3 regions of the Mesorhizobium sp. M0019 genome follow, and region 3 is predicted to be linked to each of the others. Evidence: predicted binding sites of a transcription regulator. Region 3 holds the regulator's gene; each other region holds the start of a gene.
What was found. Region 3 encodes HrcA, which represses chaperone genes, less so after heat shock. Its sites were predicted from a motif close to GTTAGCACTCNCNNNNNGNGAGTGCTAAC; they were not measured.

Region 1 (5,991 bases), on a different contig from region 3:
TCGCGGAGAGCCGCCGTATCGGGCCCGTTACCGAGCGCGTCCTCGAGCGGCCTATCGATCGATCTCCCCGAACACGATGTCGAGCGAACCGATGATCGCCGAGATATCGGCTCGCATGTGCCCGCGTCGCTGGCCTTCCGTCGTCCTGGCTATAGTTTCAGGCGCCGCTCAGTAGTCCATTCCGCCCATTCCGCCCATACCTCCCGCGCCACCCATAGCGGGCGAAACCTTCTGCGGAATGTCCGCGATCATTGCTTCAGCGGTGATCAGGAGCGCGGCAATCGAGCCGGCATCCTGCAGGGCCGTCCGAACGACCTTGGCGGGGTCGACGATACCGGCCTTGATCATGTCGACATAGACTTCGTTCTGGGCGTCGAAGCCCTGATTGTGATCCTTGCTGTCGGAGAGCTTGCCGACGACGATCGAACCTTCAACGCCGGAATTCTCGGCAATCTGGCGGATCGGCGCTTCAAGTGCTCTCAGCACAATCGAAATACCTGCCGTCATGTCAGCATTCGCGCCAGTAAGCTCAGTCAAAGCTGCCTTGGCGCGCAAAAGCGCAACACCGCCGCCGGCAACGATGCCTTCTTCCACGGCTGCACGAGTGGCGTTCAGCGCATCATCGATGCGGTCCTTCTTTTCCTTGACTTCCGTCTCGGTCGCGCCGCCGACGCGAATGACAGCAACGCCGCCAGCCAGCTTGGCGAGACGTTCCTGGAGTTTCTCCTTGTCGTAATCCGAGGACGTTTCCTCGATCTGCAACTTGATCTGCTGGACGCGCGCCTGGATGGTGGCTTTCTCGCCGGCGCCGTCGATGATCGTCGTCGTATCCTTCTCGATGAGCACGCGCTTAGCCCGCCCGAGCATGTCGATCGTGACGTTCTCGAGTTTGATCCCGAGATCCTCGGAAATCATCTGGCCGGCGGTGAGCACGGCAATGTCTTCCAGCATCGCCTTGCGCCGGTCACCGAAGCCTGGCGCCTTGACGGCTGCGACCTTGAGGCCGCCGCGCAGCTTGTTGACGACCAGCGTTGCTAGCGCCTCGCCTTCGACGTCTTCCGAGATGATCAGCAGCGGCTTACCGCTTTGCACCACAGCTTCGAGGATCGGCAGCAACGCCTGCAAATTGCCGAGCTTCTTCTCATGGATGAGAACGTAAGGGTCCTCCAGCTCCGCGCGCATCTTCTCGGCATCGGTGACGAAATAGGGCGAGAGATAGCCACGGTCGAACTGCATGCCTTCGACGACATCGAGTTCGGTTTCGGCTGTCTTGGCTTCTTCGACGGTGATCACGCCCTCATTGCCGACCTTGTTCATCGCCTTGGCGATCATGGCGCCGACCGACGCGTCGCCATTGGCGGCGATCGTACCAACCTGGGCGATCTCGTCCGAAGATTTGACTTTCCTGGCCCTGGCTTGAATGTCCTTCACCACAGCAGCCACAGCAAGATCGATGCCGCGCTTGAGATCCATCGGGTTCATGCCCGCGGCAACGAATTTGGCACCTTCGCGCAGGATGGAAGCGGCCAGCACCGTGGCTGTCGTCGTGCCGTCGCCGGCGAGGTCGTTGGTCTTCGAGGCCACTTCGCGCACCATCTGGGCGCCCATGTTCTCGAACTTGTCGGCAAGCTCGATTTCCTTGGCGACGGCGACACCATCCTTGGTGATGCGCGGCGCGCCATAGGCCTTGTCGATGACGACATTGCGGCCTTTGGGGCCGAGCGTCACCTTGACGGCGTTGTTCAGAATTTCGACGCCGCGAAGCATCCGGTCGCGGGCATCGGTAGCGAATTTGATTTCCTTGGCAGACATGATTTTACGTCCAGTTCAGTCTTGAAATTGCGGGATCGGAAATCGCCCGGTCAGGCGGCTTTCTTGGCCGCTTTGATCTTCTCGACGATGCCCAAAATGTCGCTCTCCTTCATGATCAGGAGGTCCTCGCCGTCGATCTTGACCTCGGTGCCGGACCATTGGCCGAACAGGATGAGATCGCCGGCCTTGACGTCGAGCGGGATCAGCTTGCCGCTCTCGTCACGCGAGCCCGGGCCCACGGCGATCACTTCGCCTTCCTGAGGCTTTTCCTTGGCGGTGTCGGGAATAATGATCCCGCCCTTGGATTTGGTATCGCCTTCCGCGCGCCGAATGACGACGCGGTCGTGGAGTGGCCGGAATTTCATTGGGGGTTCTTTCTGCCGCCGCACATAGAGCGACTGCAACACTTAACATAGCCCCTTTGGCACTCGAATGATAGGAGTGCCAAATTTTTTATTCCTCAAACCGAAAATATTTGAAATGAAATCAGTCGTTTTTATCGGCGCTTTTGGCCGTCCGAAAGGCGGAGTCATAAGCAATTTTATTGTAATTCATCCCTCTTAATTTTGCCGACAACAGACTATATTAATCCGCAATTACGAGACAAACCTATCGAGCTTTGATTGAATGTGCATCGAGAGATATATACAGTTCGCGAAAATTTGGCACGATTTGGCTTTCCCGGTCCCGATCGACATAGGTCCGCGACCTTCGACCCACCATGAAGCACCGAATTTTCGACAGCGAATGTATAGCGCTTATCCGGCGCGCATGTCGCTCTGTTCGAGCCTTTGAACCACGGCGCTGACCACGGATGTACTGGCAGCATTGGGATCTTTCCGGTTCGGATGGAAAAGATGCAGGAGGGGCGTCGGCGTGCTCCTGCGGAAAGCCGCACTCCCTCATGCAACGCAGCCTCCCCGCGTGGGGAGCGCTTGCCCGCGCTACGGCGGCGGCTTTCCATGCGAGCCGCTTCAAAAATGATGCTGCGAAACGGCTCCGGCTTTATCCGACGAACGCCTCACGCATCCGAGCGAACATGCCGGGCTGTCTCCCGGCAATCGCCGCACGGATGTGACGGGCGGCCGTTACGGCGCTCACCGTCGCGCCGAAATGACAATAGCAGATGATCTCATGCAATTGCCTGTCGGTCAGTTCGAAGAACCGCTTCGCTTCGCCGTAGTTGTCGCTTTCCAACCCGGCGGCGCGGAGGACAGGATCCTCGAAAGCTACTGAGATCGGCGAGCCGTCGCCGCGCATGGCCCCGCGTGATCTAACCGGCTGATACTCGGTTTGGTGTAGCGTCGAGAGTCGCCGGTCAGGGTTCCGTTCAAGGAGCTCCGCCCAGCGTTCAAGACGTTCGCTGCGCGACATGGCCTGGCGCAGGTAGTCCTGATCGATCTCGGCGACGATCTGCAGTTGCTCAAGCGTCTGGTGCTTCATTTTAGCCTCCTATTCGGACGATAGTTGGCCCACCCATATCCTTCTTATACCTGCGGCCAGCGTGACTCCGACCGATCGTGAAGTCCAATCACGATGATGCTGGGAGGGCTTCCCCCCACAAAAATGCGGAGGCTTCGCAAAGATCCGGCCATTAATTTGGCGAACGCGGTCAAATGCGCGGCTGTTCGACGATGTCGGTCTGGAGTCCGTGCCGATCGAGGTGATCGACGGGCAGAGTCTGTGCTGGAGTAGCCCGGCTCCATCGCTGGCCGGGCAGCGGGATCAAGCGAGTGGCAGTTTAGCTTCGAAACCGCCGTAATTCTGAACGCGCACAATGCGAAGAGACGCAAGGCCGCGAGCCTGCAACAGACGTTCGCTACGCGGTTCTTGACGGCTTGAGGTATGTTCAACCTTGGCGCTGACTTTTCCGAACCGAAGCCGCAGCTACGACGAGGCCGGACAATACCTCCATTTTCTCGGCTACGATGGCATGTTTGAAATGCCGTTCTTGATTGAGATTGAAGCGCTCGCGAACGCAAAACCGGAAGCAGCCACAGCCGAAGCGGGTTATTTGGCGACCTTCGATGCATCAAGGGACTCCATTCGTGATGTCGCGCGGAAAGCTTCCTCCCACGGCCGCAAGAACGTGTACCAGCCCAGAAGACCTCGACGCTTCGAACGGCGGACGAGCAAAGCGTTCCCCGTAAGGGATCGGCTTATCCCTGCGACCGCGGAGTTGTGCGGTTTCGACATGGTTGGCGACTACGTCCTTGTCCCCGTCGATTAGAGGATTATCCTTGACACGTTTGGGCGAGGCGATCGCCCATGGAGGTTGTCATGGCAGACGACAAGTCAAAGCGTGGTCCGCAAGACAGAGCACGGGTCGACGGTGGCGAAGACTATGAAGTCGGGTACCTCATGAAGAAGCACCATCTCGAACGGGCTGATGCCCTCAGGCTGGTAAAAAAGTATGGAAACAACCGCGCAAAGATCGAAGAGGAACTCTTTGCCCGAAAGGTTTGATCGCGTATTCCCGTGAGGCTGGCATAGAGCCAAGCACGCCTGAGTGTGACCAGGCTGCAGGCATGATCATGGCGCTTTTCAGCAACGGCATCGGCACTGCTGAGGAATTGAAGGCAGCGCTCCAGTTCCGTTTGGAGAGTGAGTTGCGACGGCACGGTCAACGCCTATCCCGCCTAGCTGAGAACCGCTCTAGATCGTAATTGTACATCGAATTCCAAGTGGAGGTCGCGTTAGATGCAAAACGCGAGCCTCTGAAGAAAACCATTGTCCAATTAAGGCAGTGGGTTTGGAGGCTGTATGAAAGGGGTCGTTGTTTGGCGCTATTTCACTGGCATGCCGTGTCAGAAGCACGCGGGCCTCCGGGGAGTAACATGCTGCTGAGGCTGGACCAGATCGACAAATTCTACCCCACTGGCGAAGGGCCGTTGCATGTTCTGCACGGGATCGATCTTTCGCTGGAGGCGGGCAAGAGCCTTGCGCTGACCGGCGAGTCTGGCAGCGGCAAGAGCACGCTTTTGCACCTCGTTGCAGGGCTCGACAGCCCTGATGCGGGAGAAATCCACCTTGGCGGTACCAATATTGTGGGACTGAACGATACGGCCCTTGCCGCCCTGCGGCGGGGAACAGTCGGACTTGTGTTCCAGCAGTTCAACCTGATCCCTTCGCTTGATGTGGCAGCCAACCTTGCCTTTCAGGCTCGACTTGCCGGCCGTCCTGATCCGGCGTGGCTGAAGGTCCTTGCTGAACGGCTGGGCCTGGCCAAGGTCCTAACGCGCTACCCTGAACAGCTGTCGAGTGGGCAACAACAGCGGGTGGCGATTGGGCGGACCCTAGCCGTTCGGCCCCGGCTGGTTTTGGCCGATGAGCCCACGGGCAATCTCGATGAGGCAACAGGGGACGCTGTACTCGATCTTATGCTGTCGCTGGTGGCTGAAACGGGTGCCGCCCTGTTAATGGTTACCCATTCCAACCGTCTGGCAAACCGGCTGAACGCCCACGTTCACCTGCACGCGGGACGGCTGGCTTGATGGTGTGGACCGGGTTGTCAGCGCTCTTGTCGCATTGGCGCAGGCGGCCTGTCCAACTGGCGATGCTGCTTTTGGGGCTATCGCTGGCAACGGCGTTGTGGTCAGCGATTCAGGCGATCAACGGTGAGGCGCGGGCGAGCTATGACCATGCAGCGGCGATCCTTGGGCAGGACCGGCTCGCGCAACTGGTGCGTGAGGACGGGACCCGGATGGATCAACAGGTGTTTGTGAGACTGCGGCGAGCAGGCTGGCTGGCTTCGCCGGTGATTGAAGGTGAAATGCGGTTTGGGGATGTGCGGTTGCGCGTCCTCGGCATTGACCCACTGACTTTGCCGCCGCAGGCGCAGCAGGTGGATGTTGCAGTGGGTGATGAGCTATTGCCGTTCATCACGGCGCCCGGGGTGCTCTATGCAACTCCGGAAACCGCGGCACGACTAACCGAGCAAGCAACACCTCCCGTGCGCGTGGCCGAGGGTTTGCCGCCTGGCACAGTCCTCACCGACATCGGGCAGGCGCAGGTCTTGCTTGGGGCAAAGGACAAGATCTCTCGTCTTTTGCTCTGGCCGGACCAACCGATTGGCCGTGCCCCTCTAGAGGTGACAGCCCCCGGCCTGACCCTGCGCGAGCCGAGTGAAACGGGGGATCTTGCCAGGCTGACCGACAGTTTTCACCTGAACCTGACGGC
Region 2 (5,991 bases), on a different contig from region 3:
CGATCATCTCCGATTTAATTCAGATTTGTCTGTAGATATTGACGATTGCGCGACCTTCACCTCGTAGACGGCAATGCGGGCAGTTAGAGAGGGTCCTATGACAAGCGATTTTTCCGCCGCCCGAGTGCATTTAGATCGAGCGTATGACTACCTTTGTGGCGATGACCCGATGAGTCGAAGGGGACGCTAAGCCTTGGACCTGTTAATTGAGGCGGTTGCCGTCGAAGAGTTCAAGCAGCCACGCCAAAACGCGGAGGTGCTAAGGTTTCCGATTGGGCGCCGCTTCTGAGGCAATCTCCACGACCGCCATGTAGCCTCAGGTGAGGCGCTCACCGGACGTATGCGCCGCCACTATGAACCATGGTGAGCAAATCCTCCCAGAACGCCACGCCCCGCATGAGCCGAGGCGGGCAATAGAAAATGGGGGGCCCAAGCGCGCGTCCATGAAACAGCGCCGCAGGTAAATTCAGCAGAATGTCCATCCTGGCGCCTTCAGCGGCGATGCGCAGCCAGTTCTTGCGGTGACTATCGGGTGGCCGGAGTCCTGGCGCCCGCGCGGCGGCCACACCGTAAAGACCGAGTGGACCGTTAACGCGGGAATCCTGATGGCGCTCACCTCTCATTATATCGGTCGCGCGCAACGTTTGCGGATCATCCGCTGCACCGATCGTGCCAAATGAATAAAGCCTTCAATTACAAATGGTGAGCCGCCTCATCCATGTCCTATCTCCGACGTCGTTCACGTAAAAGGCTCGGTGCTTCCACGCTCGTTTGCTCTTCGCCCGTCCCTCTTCCGTCTTGACTAGCAGGAGCCTACGGCCTATCTCACTGCCGCGTTAGCACTCGCTTCTGGTGAGTGCTAAACACGCTCCGGCAACGGAGAACCGTTCAACATCCGCACCAGGGAAATCCAAAAATGGCAAAGTCGAATTTCCGGCCGCTGCATGACCGCGTGGTCGTTCGCCGGGTCGAGTCCGAAGCGAAGACCGCCGGCGGGATCATCATCCCCGATACGGCTAAGGAAAAGCCGCAGGAAGGCGAGATCATCGCCATCGGTTCCGGCGCCCGTGACGAGGTCGGCAAGCTCGTCCCGCTGGACGTCAAGGCCGGCGACCGCATCCTGTTCGGCAAGTGGTCGGGCACCGAAGTCAAGCTCAACGGCGAAGACCTTCTGATCATGAAGGAATCCGACATCATGGGCATCATCGGCTGAATACCGGCCTCACCCTCAACTGAATTTTCGGGCTCAATCCAAGCCCCTGCCAGGAGCTAAAAATGGCTGCCAAAGACGTAAAATTCTCCCGTGACGCTCGTGAGCGCATGCTGCGCGGCGTCAACATCCTCGCAGACGCGGTGAAGGTCACGCTCGGCCCCAAGGGCCGCAACGTCGTCATCGACAAGTCGTTCGGCGCACCGCGCATCACCAAGGACGGCGTCACCGTCGCCAAGGAAATCGAGCTTGAGGACAAGTTCGAGAACATGGGCGCGCAGATGGTCCGCGAAGTTGCTTCGAAGACCAACGACATCGCCGGCGACGGCACCACCACCGCGACCGTTCTGGCACAGTCGATCGTCCAGGAAGGCCACAAGTCGGTTGCCGCCGGCATGAACCCGATGGACCTCAAGCGCGGCATCGACCTCGCCGTCGCCGACGTCGTCGCGACGCTGATCAAGAACGCCAAGAAGATCAAGACCTCGGAAGAGGTTGCCCAGGTCGGCACCATCGCCGGCAATGGCGACGTGTCGGTCGGCTCGATGATCGCGGAAGCGATGCAGAAGGTCGGCAATGAGGGCGTCATCACCGTCGAGGAAGCAAAGACCGCCGAGACCGAGCTTGAAGTCGTTGAAGGCATGCAGTTCGACCGCGGCTATCTCTCGCCCTACTTCGTCACCAACGCCGAGAAGATGGTTGCGGATCTGGAAGACGCCTACATTCTTCTCCACGAGAAGAAGCTCTCCAACCTGCAGGCCATGCTGCCGATCCTCGAGGCCGTCGTGCAGACCTCGAAGCCGCTGGTCATCATCTCGGAAGATGTCGAAGGCGAGGCCCTGGCCACGCTGGTCGTCAACAAGCTGCGTGGCGGCCTGAAGATCGCTGCCGTCAAGGCGCCGGGCTTCGGTGATCGCCGAAAGGCCATGCTGGAGGACATCGCCATCCTCACCGGTGGCCAGGTCATTTCCGAAGACCTCGGCATCAAGCTCGAGAATGTCGGCCTCAACATGCTCGGCCGCGCCAAGAAGGTGTCGATCTCCAAGGAGAACACCACCATCGTTGACGGCGCCGGCAAGAAGGAAGAGATCCAGGGCCGCGTCGCCCAGATCAAGCAGCAGATCGAGGAGACCACCTCGGACTACGACAAGGAGAAGCTGCAGGAACGTCTCGCCAAGCTGGCGGGCGGCGTTGCCGTCATCCGCGTCGGCGGTGCGACCGAGATCGAAGTCAAGGAAAAGAAGGACCGCGTCGATGACGCCCTCAACGCGACCCGTGCGGCCGTCGAAGAAGGCATCGTGCCCGGCGGCGGCGTCGCCCTGCTGCGCGCTTCGCTGGCCATCACCGTCACCGGCGCCAACTCCGACCAGACCGCCGGCATCGCCATCGTGCGTCGCGCGCTGCAGGCTCCGGCTCGCCAGATCGCCGCCAACGCCGGTGCGGAAGCATCGATCGTTGCCGGCAAGATCCTTGAGAACAAGGGCGCGACGTTCGGCTTCAACGCCCAGACCGGCGAATATGGCGACATGATCGCCATGGGTATCGTCGATCCGGTCAAGGTGGTGCGCACGGCTCTGCAGGACGCGGCCTCGGTCGCCGGCCTGCTGGTCACCACCGAAGCGATGATCGCGGAGGCTCCGAAGAAGGAGTCGGCTGGCGGCGGCATGCCGGCTGGTATGCCCGGCGGTGGCATGGGCGGCATGGGCGGTATGGATTTCTAATCCAGCTATCAACCTACAGATACGGAAAAGGGTGGCAGCAATGCCGCCCTTTTTTGTGTGCCGAGAATGATCGACAGCTTTAGACGTGCAAGTCCTCTTACCCAGCCTGATGGCGGCGAAGGGTTAGCGAAGCGCAACGCGTCGTCGTAAGGGGGGTCTGGCCGTGTCCTTTCGTTCAGCCGCTGGTCGAAACTCACGATGATCGTGCTGCCTTCCGCCGTGCCGTCGATCTTTACAGGGCTGCGAGAAGGCCTTCAACGGCTGGCAGACCCTGGTTGCGGTAGAACTCATCGCATCGTTCGAAGGGCTCCGATACCTGATGGCCTATGGTCGTCAGCTCTTTCAATTGGAACCTCGTTCTTTCGGCCATGATCGTGGTCGGCCTGACCGGATTGGGACCCACGGCCTGCTCACGCTTGCCTAAAACCATCTGCAACGCTGGCGTCCGGAGACCCAGATGAGCCTGATCACGATTACAGGTCTGGATAGGCTGTCGCACGGCGCTTCCATCGCACCGCCGCCCTTCCGCTTCATCGGCCGACATCTGCGGCCGCTTGCGGTGCCGATGGCGCTGCTCGCGATTTTGGGAGTTGCTCGCCCATGCCGGCGCTGCTGACCCACGTTTTCTACCGCGGCTGGGAGAGGTGGCGGCCCGCGGCATGGCAGAGTTCAGCCGAGGTGGCCTCGGCTCCAATCTTCTGGCGAGCCTGGAACGTGACCTGATCGGTTTCGTGTGTGGCAGTGTGGCGGAATCGCGCTTGGTCCGGCGATCGGATTTTCCCGCCTTATCGAACGCCTGAGAGGCTCGTGGTCGCGGTTGTATTACCGCTATTACGTGACCTGATCACGTTGACGATGCCAGCACCTTCATTGGCCACTTTCTGGACCATGTACGTCACATCAGGCTCCCCCGCCCGATCGACACGAGCCGGCTCTGTAACCAAGCCGCCGTCATATGGCGGTTCCACGACGGCACTGGCGGCAGTCGTCTTCTCAGCGGCTACAGGTGGACGTTTCAGCATGACGCAAACGAATCCGATGGTGGCAAGGACAGGCAGACCAAGCACCGCGTAGAAGCCGTACTCCGCTGGAGTGCGCCTCGGAAGTGGAGCGACAACGGCCTGATTTGTCTTGCCGTGCCGACATTGTCAGCACGCTTTTCGAAGCCTCTGAATTCCTTAGTGTCCATCCCAGCTCGACTTCCGACCATCCCCATTTCCGGCTGCCCGCGGCACGGCAGCCCTTGGCCTCTAGCTGCGCTCGAGCGGATCAGCGTGCCGTCCGCCTCCTCTGGCTGATCAAAATGTCTGCACCCATTTGGCAATGGCCGCTTCGCGCAAAAGTTTTCCCCCGTGAGCCGACTTTCCGAATTGGCTTAACTTCCAAATCTGTGGCTTTGCCTGCATTGCGGAGCGCGGAGTTCCGACCACTCGCCCAAGGGTATGCCATGGCGTTTCGTCTCTTTGTTCCGATCCTTGCCGGTGCAACCCTGCGCGAGCGGCTGCTCGCCTATGATCGGCATCGCATTGACTGGCGTGATCAGTGCGCTGGCGAACGGGTCTGGCCCACATGTCGCACTGCTGGTTGCTCCAATGGGAGCATCGGCCGTGCTGCTCTTTGCCGTACCTTCAAGCCCGCTGGCGCAACCTTGGTCGATTATCGGTGGCAATACGATTTCGGCGCTGGTCGGGGTGATCGTGGCGCATTTCGTGCATGAACCCGTCCTTGCTACCGGCATTGCGGTGGCGCTGGCCATCGCCGCCATGTCGTTCACGCGCTGCCTGCATCCGCCGGGTGGCGCCGCCGCCTTAACCGCGGTGTTCGGCGGACCGGCCGTCTTCAGCTCGGGCTTGCTGTTTCCCTTCGTTCCGGTAGCGCTGAACTCGATCGTGCTGGTCGCACTCGGCTACGGCATCCATAAACTGTCGCGGCGCAACTATCCGCATGTGGCGCCCCCCGCCCTTAAAAGCGCGCATGGAACCATCGATCCGCCGGCGCGGGAGCGGGTCGGCTTCCAGCCCGAGGATATCGATGCCGCGCTCGGCGCGCTGGAGGAAACCTTCGATATCGACCGCAACGATCTTGAGCGGCTGCTACGGCAGGTCGAGTTGCAGGCGATGGTGCGCTCCCACCGGACCCTGCTGTGCGAGGACATCATGTCGCGCGATGTGATTTCGGTCGATGAACATGCGCCTGCCGACCAGGCGCGTCATTTGCTGCTCGATCACAACATCCGGACGCTGCCGGTGACCGACGCCGGGGGCGGGCTGGTCGGTGTAGTTGGCCTGCGCGAGCTGACGAAGGCGACCGACACGGTGAGGGCTGTGATGTCGAAGGCTGGCACCGCCTCTCCCGATACGCCGGCGATGAGCCTGCTGCCGGTGCTCACCGACGGCCGCAGCCATGCCGTGGTCATCGTCGATGCCGAGCGACGCATTATTGGGCTGATCACCCAGACCGACCTGCTGGCGGCGGCAGCGCGCGTGCACATGGCCGACACAACGCTGGCAGCGGCACAAAATAGTTCCGCTGCTCAATCCGGGAACCCGATGGGGCGCCGGGATAGCGGTATTAAGTGCGGCCTTCCGCCTAAGACAATTCCTTTTTACGAGTAGATCAACCCTGAAACGCGACCGCGTGCTCAGGCATCTGGTTCACGTAGGCCAAGTACGACTGCAACAACGGAACACTCTTCAACCTTGCCGGTGGCCAGAGCCAGTCCGCTATGTCGACCAAAGGCGCGGACTACAAGTGGGTCAAGTGTCCTTTCCGATCGTCGTCACAGCAAACACCCTTACGGCAGAACCGGAGGAACAGCATGGACATGCAAACAGCCAGTTCAATGCAGACATCGCCACAGCCTCAATCCCCTGACCCTGGAGCGTGGACCCTGGAGCGTGGACCCTGGAGAAGGCTCAGGCCCTTCACGATGCCCCTTCAAAATCTCCTCTTCCTTGCGCAAACCGTGCACCGCCAGAATTTCGATCCCAACAAGGTCCAGCTCAGCCGGCTTCTCAGCATCAAGACAGGCGGCTGCCCGGAGGATTGCGGCTATTGCAG
Region 3 (5,991 bases):
TTGCGAATGCTCCGCGATGTATCATTCAACCCAGATACTTCGAGACACGCGCCTCCAGCAGGCCCACCAGAGCCGGGTCCATGAATGCATAGTCGTCGGGAATATCGAGGCAGATTACTCGAGCCTTTTTCAGGCTTGTCTTGAATTTCTGCTGCAGTTTGGCGCGGTGCGTTTTTTCCATCACGAAGATGATGTCGGCCCAGGCGACGAGTTCATGCGTCAACGGTATGTCGGCATCGTGATTAGTGCCGGCCGAAGCGACCTCGATGTCCCGCCGCTTGGAAAACACCTGCTCCGCCGTCGGGCTGCGCAAGCGATTCTGGCTGCAGATGAAGAGAACGTTCTTCAACGTGCTATCTGGCCAAATCCGCCACGACCGCATCGAGCACGATCATGCCGGCCGGCGTGGCGCGCAGGCGGGCATTGCCGATCGGCGCCACCAGGCCTTCGTCCTGCAGCACCGACAGCCGTGCCGTCGACAGGCCGCGCCCTGAAAATGCCTCGTAGCGGGAAAGGTCGATGCCTTCCGCCAGCCTCAGCCCCATCAGCAGGAACTCGTCGGCCTCTTCCGACCGCGTCAGGACCTCGCCGCCGGTAACGCCATGACCCTTGGCCTCGACCAGATTGGCCCAGGTCTCCGGCATTTTCTCGGCGATCGTCACCACGCGGCGGCCATTTTCGACGAACCGGCCATGCGCGCCGGGACCGACGCCGACATATTCGCCATAACGCCAATAGGTGAGATTGTGCCGGCTTTCGGCGCCGGGCCTGGCGTGGTTGGAAATCTCGTAGGCCGGCAGTCCGCGCGCGGTGGTGATCTCCTGTGTCAACGCGTAGAGATCGGCGGCAAGCTCATTGTCTGGAATGATGAATTTCCTTGCCGCATGCAGTGCATGGAACGGCGTGCCTTCCTCGATGGTCAGCTGATAGAGCGACAGATGGTCTGCGGCGTGGCCGATCGCCTGCTCGAGCTCCGTCTGCCACGCTTTAAGCGTCTGGCCCGGCCGCGCGTAGATCAGGTCGAACGACAGCCGTGGGAATATCTCGCGCGCCAGGCCGATCGCATGCAGGGCCTCATCGACATTGTGCAAACGGCCGAGGAAGCGCAGATCCTTGTCGTGCAGCGCCTGCACGCCAAGCGATACCCGGTTGACGCCGGCCGCGCGATAGCCGCGAAAGCGCTCGGCCTCGACCGAGGAAGGATTGGCCTCCAGCGTCACCTCGATGCCATCAGGCACCGTCCAGTTCTTCGCCACTGCATCCAGCACCGCCGCCACGGTCTGCGGCTTCATCAGCGATGGCGTGCCGCCGCCAAGAAAGATGCTGGTCACCTCGCGCGGTCCGGTGCGGCCGCGCATCGTCGCCAGCTCGGTCTCGAAGGCGCGGGCAAAACGCTCCTGGTCGACCGGCTGGTGGCGGACATGGCTGTTGAAGTCGCAATACGGGCATTTGGCCGCGCAGAACGGCCAGTGGACGTAGACGCCGAAACCAGGCCTGCGGTCGAGCAGCATGGTCATACGCCAGCCAATCGGGCTTGCGCGAATTTCTGGAAGGCGCGGGCACGGTGCGACAATGTGGTTGGCTGGCCGGGCTTCCAGCCATGCTTTTCCTTCGCGCTCATCTCGCCGAAGGTCTTTTCGAACCCGTTGGGCAAGAACACCGGATCGTAGCCGAAGCCGAGCTCGCCGCGCGGTGGCCATACCAGCGTGCCCTCGACCTCACCGCGAAAATATTCCGCCTGGCCATCGGGAAAGGCCAGGCAGATGACCGCGACAAAGCGGCCCTTGCGCTGGGCAGGCGTGATCGCGCCAACTTCTTGCAAGGCCACTTCCGTGCGCTGCATGGCCATGCCGAAGTCGCGGGAGCCGTCCGGCGTCTCAGCCCAGTTGGCGGTGTAGACGCCGGGTGCGCCGTCGAGCGCATCGACACACAGGCCGGAATCGTCCGACAGCGCCGGCAGTCCAGTGGCCTTGGCGGCGGCCAAGGCTTTTATGAGGGCGTTCTGCTCGAAAGTGGTGCCGGTCTCGTCCGGCTCCGGCAAGCCGTATTTCTTTGCGGACTTCGCTTCTATGCCGAATGGCGCCATCAGATCGGCGAATTCCCGCAATTTACCGGCATTATGGCTGGCGACGACGATCTTATGCCCGTCAAGCGAATGGACAGTTGGCGAATGCATCAGATGCCCCAGATTCTTGGCTCGGCGAATTCGATCGAATTGCCCGACGGGTCGCGAATATAGATCGAGCGGCCGCCCTGCGGCCATTCGAACTCGCTTTCGATGGCAATTTTCTTCGCCTCAAGATGCGCTTTCCAGCGTGGGATTTCATCCGCGCTTGCGGCGAAGCAAAGATGGCCCTGGCCGACCGCGCCATGCGGCGGTACTTTGAGCTTGGCGTCGGCCGGCGGCGGCACTTTGGTCGCCTCGGCATTGAACATAAGCAGCACGCTGTCGCCGCAGCGGAAGAAGAGATGCCTGCCATCGACCTTGCCGAGCAGATCGAGCCCGAGCACGCCCGAATAGAACCGTTCCGCGGCAGCAAGGTCCGTCACGTAGAGTGCTGATTCCAGGATTGCAGAAGGGGTCACAGGATCGCCAATCTCATCAATATTGACCGCAGCTAAGCCACCGCCATTTGCTGCAAGCTGACCAGGCGCTGAATACCTTTCTTGGCGAGCCCCATCAGCGCCGCGAACTGCTCTTCCGAGAACGGCTCGCCCTCGGCCGTGCCTTGGATCTCGACGATGCCGCCCTTGCCGGTCATGACGAAATTGGCGTCGGTGCCGGCCGAGGAATCCTCGATATAGTCGAGGTCGATGACCGGCTGGCCATCATGGATGCCGCAGGAGATCGCCGCAACGTGATCCTTCAGCACCTTGCCCAGGCTCGCCATCTGGCGGGTTTCCATCCAGCGCAGGCAGTCGTAGAGCGCCACCCAGCCGCCGGTGATCGAAGCGGTGCGCGTGCCGCCGTCGGCCTGGATCACGTCGCAGTCGACGGTGATCTGCTGCTCGCCGAGCGCCTGCAGATCGACCACGGCGCGCAGGGAGCGGCCGATCAGCCGCTGGATTTCCAGCGTGCGGCCGCCTTGTTTGCCGGCCGAAGCCTCGCGGCGCATGCGCTCGCCGGTCGAACGCGGCAGCATGCCGTATTCCGCCGTCACCCAGCCCTTGCCGGAGTTGCGCATCCAGCCCGGCACCTTTTCCTCCAGGCTGGCCGTACACAGCACATGCGTGTCGCCGAACTTCACCAGGCACGAGCCTTCCGCATGCTTGGAGACGCCGCGCTCGAAGGAGATGGGGCGCATTTCGTCGAATTGGCGTTTGGAAGGGCGCATTCAGGCTTCTTTCTTTCTTCGGAATCTTGGCCGGGGAATCTTGGCCGGCTTGTAGCCGCACGGGGCGTGAGGCGCAAAGGAAAATGGACCGGTTGCGCCGACACCGCGGAAGTCTATATCTTCGGGGCGGAGGTTTTTGGCTCGAAATGACAAAGGCAGTCGATCCCGGTTTGCAGTCGCACGTGCTCCCGTCGCACGCGCTGCAATCGCCCGCGCTTCAATCGCTCGACATGCGTTCGCGCGACATCTTCCGGCGCATCGTCGATTCCTATTTGAGGGATGGCGAGCCGGTCGGTTCGCGCAGCCTGTCGCGCATCCTGCCGTCGTCGCTGTCGCCGGCCACCATCCGCAACGTGATGAGCGACCTTGAGCATCTCGGCCTGATCTATGCGCCGCACATTTCGGCTGGCCGGCTGCCGACCCAGGCAGGCCTGCGCTTCTTCGTCGATGCTTTCATGGAACTTGGTGACCTCTCCGACGAGGAGCGCCGCACCATCGAGGCCCAGGTGCGCGCCTCCGGCTCGGGCGCGACGCTGGAGCATATGCTGACCGAGGCCAGCCAGATGCTGTCCGGCATGTCGCGCGGCGCCGGCCTCGTGCTCGCCGCCAAGAATGAGGTGGCGCTTAAGCACATCGAATTCATCCAGCTAGAGCCGACCAAGGCGCTGGCCGTGCTGGTCTCGCAGAACGGCGACGTCGAAAATCGCGTCATCGATCTGCCCGCCGGCATCACCATCTCGCAATTGCACGAAGCCTCCAACTTCCTCAACGCCCATATCCGCGGTCGCACCCTGGCCGAGGCGCGGGTCGAGATCGCCCGCCTCAAGGAAGAGACCAGGGCAGCCCTCGACACGCTGTCGCAGGATCTGGTCGAGAAGGGCCTGGCGGTCTGGGCAGGCGCTGAAAGCGGCGTGCCTGGGCGGCTTATCGTGCGCGGCCGCGCCAATCTCCTGGAAAACGTCACTGCCCAGGCCGACATAGAATTGCTGCGGCATCTGTTTGAGGATCTGGAGACGCAGGATGGGCTGATCCAGCTTCTCGACCTCGCCGAGGCAGGCCCAGGCGTGCGCATATTCATCGGTTCGGAAAACAAGCTGTTTTCGCTGTCTGGCTCCTCGCTGGTGGTGGCACCCTATCGCGACAAGGACGCGCGCGTCGTCGGTGCGCTCGGCGTCATCGGGCCGACGCGGCTGAATTATGCGCGCATAGTACCGATGGTCGACTATACCGCGCAGCTGATTTCGCGCATGCTGAGCTAGGAGCCGCCGCGGGCCTGCCGCAAGGAGGAGAAAAGAATGGCGCTGGAATCGTTCAAGGCCCAGATCAGTCTGCTGCTCGAAGAAATGATCAACCAACCAGAGGATCAGCACGAGGTGCAAGAGCAGTTGCGCGAGAAGCTGCAAGAGATGCGGGCGATGGGTTTGCCGCTGCCGGCCGATCTGGTCGCGCTGGAAAAGCGCCTCGACGACGACTTTTACGCCTCGGGCAACTGAACGGGTTCGGCTTCAAATCCTCGTGTGCTGGACGGCCGCTTGGAACGATCAATACCTGATGCCGTTTGCCCTGTTCGAGGCGAATCCCGGAGGACGTTGATGATCCGATCTGGCGGCTTTGCGGCCGTTGCCGCTGCCCTCCTTGTTGCGACACCGGCAGCCGCCCAGCAGGCGGACCAGAATGTGCTCAAAGGCGAAGCCGCGTTTGGCGATTGGCACGCCGACAGGCCTGGCGTCAGACGCCTGATTGGGCCGCGAGACATGCCGGCAGCCGACCCCGCCCAATCCGCTTCGAACGGCGCCGGCGTGGCGGAACGGCCCGAGAGCGCCAAGCCAGAATTGCCGTCGGGCTTTTCGGCTGAAATGATCGCATCCGGCATCGTCAATCCACGTGTCGTGCGCGTCGCTCCGAATGGCGACCTGTTTGTTGCCAACAGCCATGCCGACCAAATACGCGTCTATCGTCTCGCCGAGGGCAGCGCCAAGCCCATCGAGAAAGCGATCTTCGCCAAGGGGCTCAATTATCCCTACGGCATCGCCTTCTATCCGCCAGGAGACAAACCGCAATGGGTTTATGTCGCGAACAGCGACAGCATCGTCCGCTTCCCCTATCGCGATGGCGACCTGAAGACATCCGGCAAACCAGAAACCATTGTCGCCCAAATCCCGTCGGGTGGTCACACGACCCGCGACATCGCCTTCTCGCAGGACGGCAAAACGCTTTATTTGTCGGTTGGCTCCGCCTCGAACGTCGCCGAGGATATAGGCAAGGAGCCGGATAGCGGCCTCGACGCCTGGGCCAAATCAAAGCCGCTCGGGGCGGCCTGGGGCTCCGAGGACGGCCGTGCCGATGTGCTCGCCTTTGACCCGGATGGGAAAAATCCCCGAACTGTCGCCACCGGCCTGCGCAACTGTACGGGCATGACCGTGCAGCCCTCCACCGGCGCATTGTGGTGCGTCGTCAATGAGCGCGACGAACTCGGCGACAATGTGCCGTTCGAATTTGCAACAGCGGTCAAGGACGGCGGATTCTATGGTTGGCCTTGGTACTACATCGGCAATAACGAGGATCCGCGCCATCAGGGCGAGCGGCCAGACCTCGCCGGCAAGGCCACTGTCCCCGATGTATTGATGCAGGCGCATTCGGCGCCGATGAATATAGC

Region 1: the regulator HrcA is predicted to act here: its motif matches at 2,233-2,261, upstream of NKK47_RS31725 (co-chaperone GroES).
Region 2: the regulator HrcA is predicted to act here: its motif matches at 836-864, upstream of groES (co-chaperone GroES).

What each region holds. Positions count from the first base shown of each region.
Region 1 is NZ_JAMYVK010000069.1:21,462-27,452, reverse strand. Features, by position in the region: partial or broken gene NKK47_RS31735 (NADH-quinone oxidoreductase subunit D-related protein) at 52-126, opposite strand; gene groL (chaperonin GroEL) at 169-1,812, opposite strand; gene NKK47_RS31725 (co-chaperone GroES) at 1,863-2,177, opposite strand; gene NKK47_RS31720 (hypothetical protein) at 2,818-3,255, opposite strand; gene NKK47_RS31715 (DUF1488 family protein) at 3,668-4,042, shown strand; gene NKK47_RS31710 (DUF3606 domain-containing protein) at 4,093-4,278, shown strand; gene NKK47_RS31705 (ABC transporter ATP-binding protein) at 4,650-5,306, shown strand; gene NKK47_RS31700 (ABC transporter permease) at 5,306-5,991, shown strand, end outside.
Region 2 is NZ_JAMYVK010000070.1:21,397-27,387, reverse strand. Features, by position in the region: partial or broken gene NKK47_RS31880 (hypothetical protein) at 98-289, shown strand; gene groES (co-chaperone GroES) at 917-1,213, shown strand; gene groL (chaperonin GroEL) at 1,276-2,931, shown strand; gene NKK47_RS31865 (hypothetical protein) at 3,389-3,547, shown strand; partial or broken gene NKK47_RS31860 (HPP family protein) at 4,379-5,447, shown strand; partial or broken gene NKK47_RS31855 (biotin synthase BioB) at 5,861-5,991, shown strand, end outside.
Region 3 is NZ_JAMYVK010000004.1:105,424-111,414, reverse strand. Features, by position in the region: gene NKK47_RS05005 (low molecular weight protein tyrosine phosphatase family protein) at 26-349, opposite strand; gene hemW (radical SAM family heme chaperone HemW) at 354-1,517, opposite strand; gene rdgB (RdgB/HAM1 family non-canonical purine NTP pyrophosphatase) at 1,514-2,176, opposite strand; gene NKK47_RS04990 (VOC family protein) at 2,176-2,586, opposite strand; gene rph (ribonuclease PH) at 2,619-3,335, opposite strand; gene hrcA (heat-inducible transcriptional repressor HrcA) at 3,482-4,594, shown strand; gene NKK47_RS04975 (hypothetical protein) at 4,631-4,828, shown strand; gene NKK47_RS04970 (PQQ-dependent sugar dehydrogenase) at 4,928-5,991, shown strand, end outside.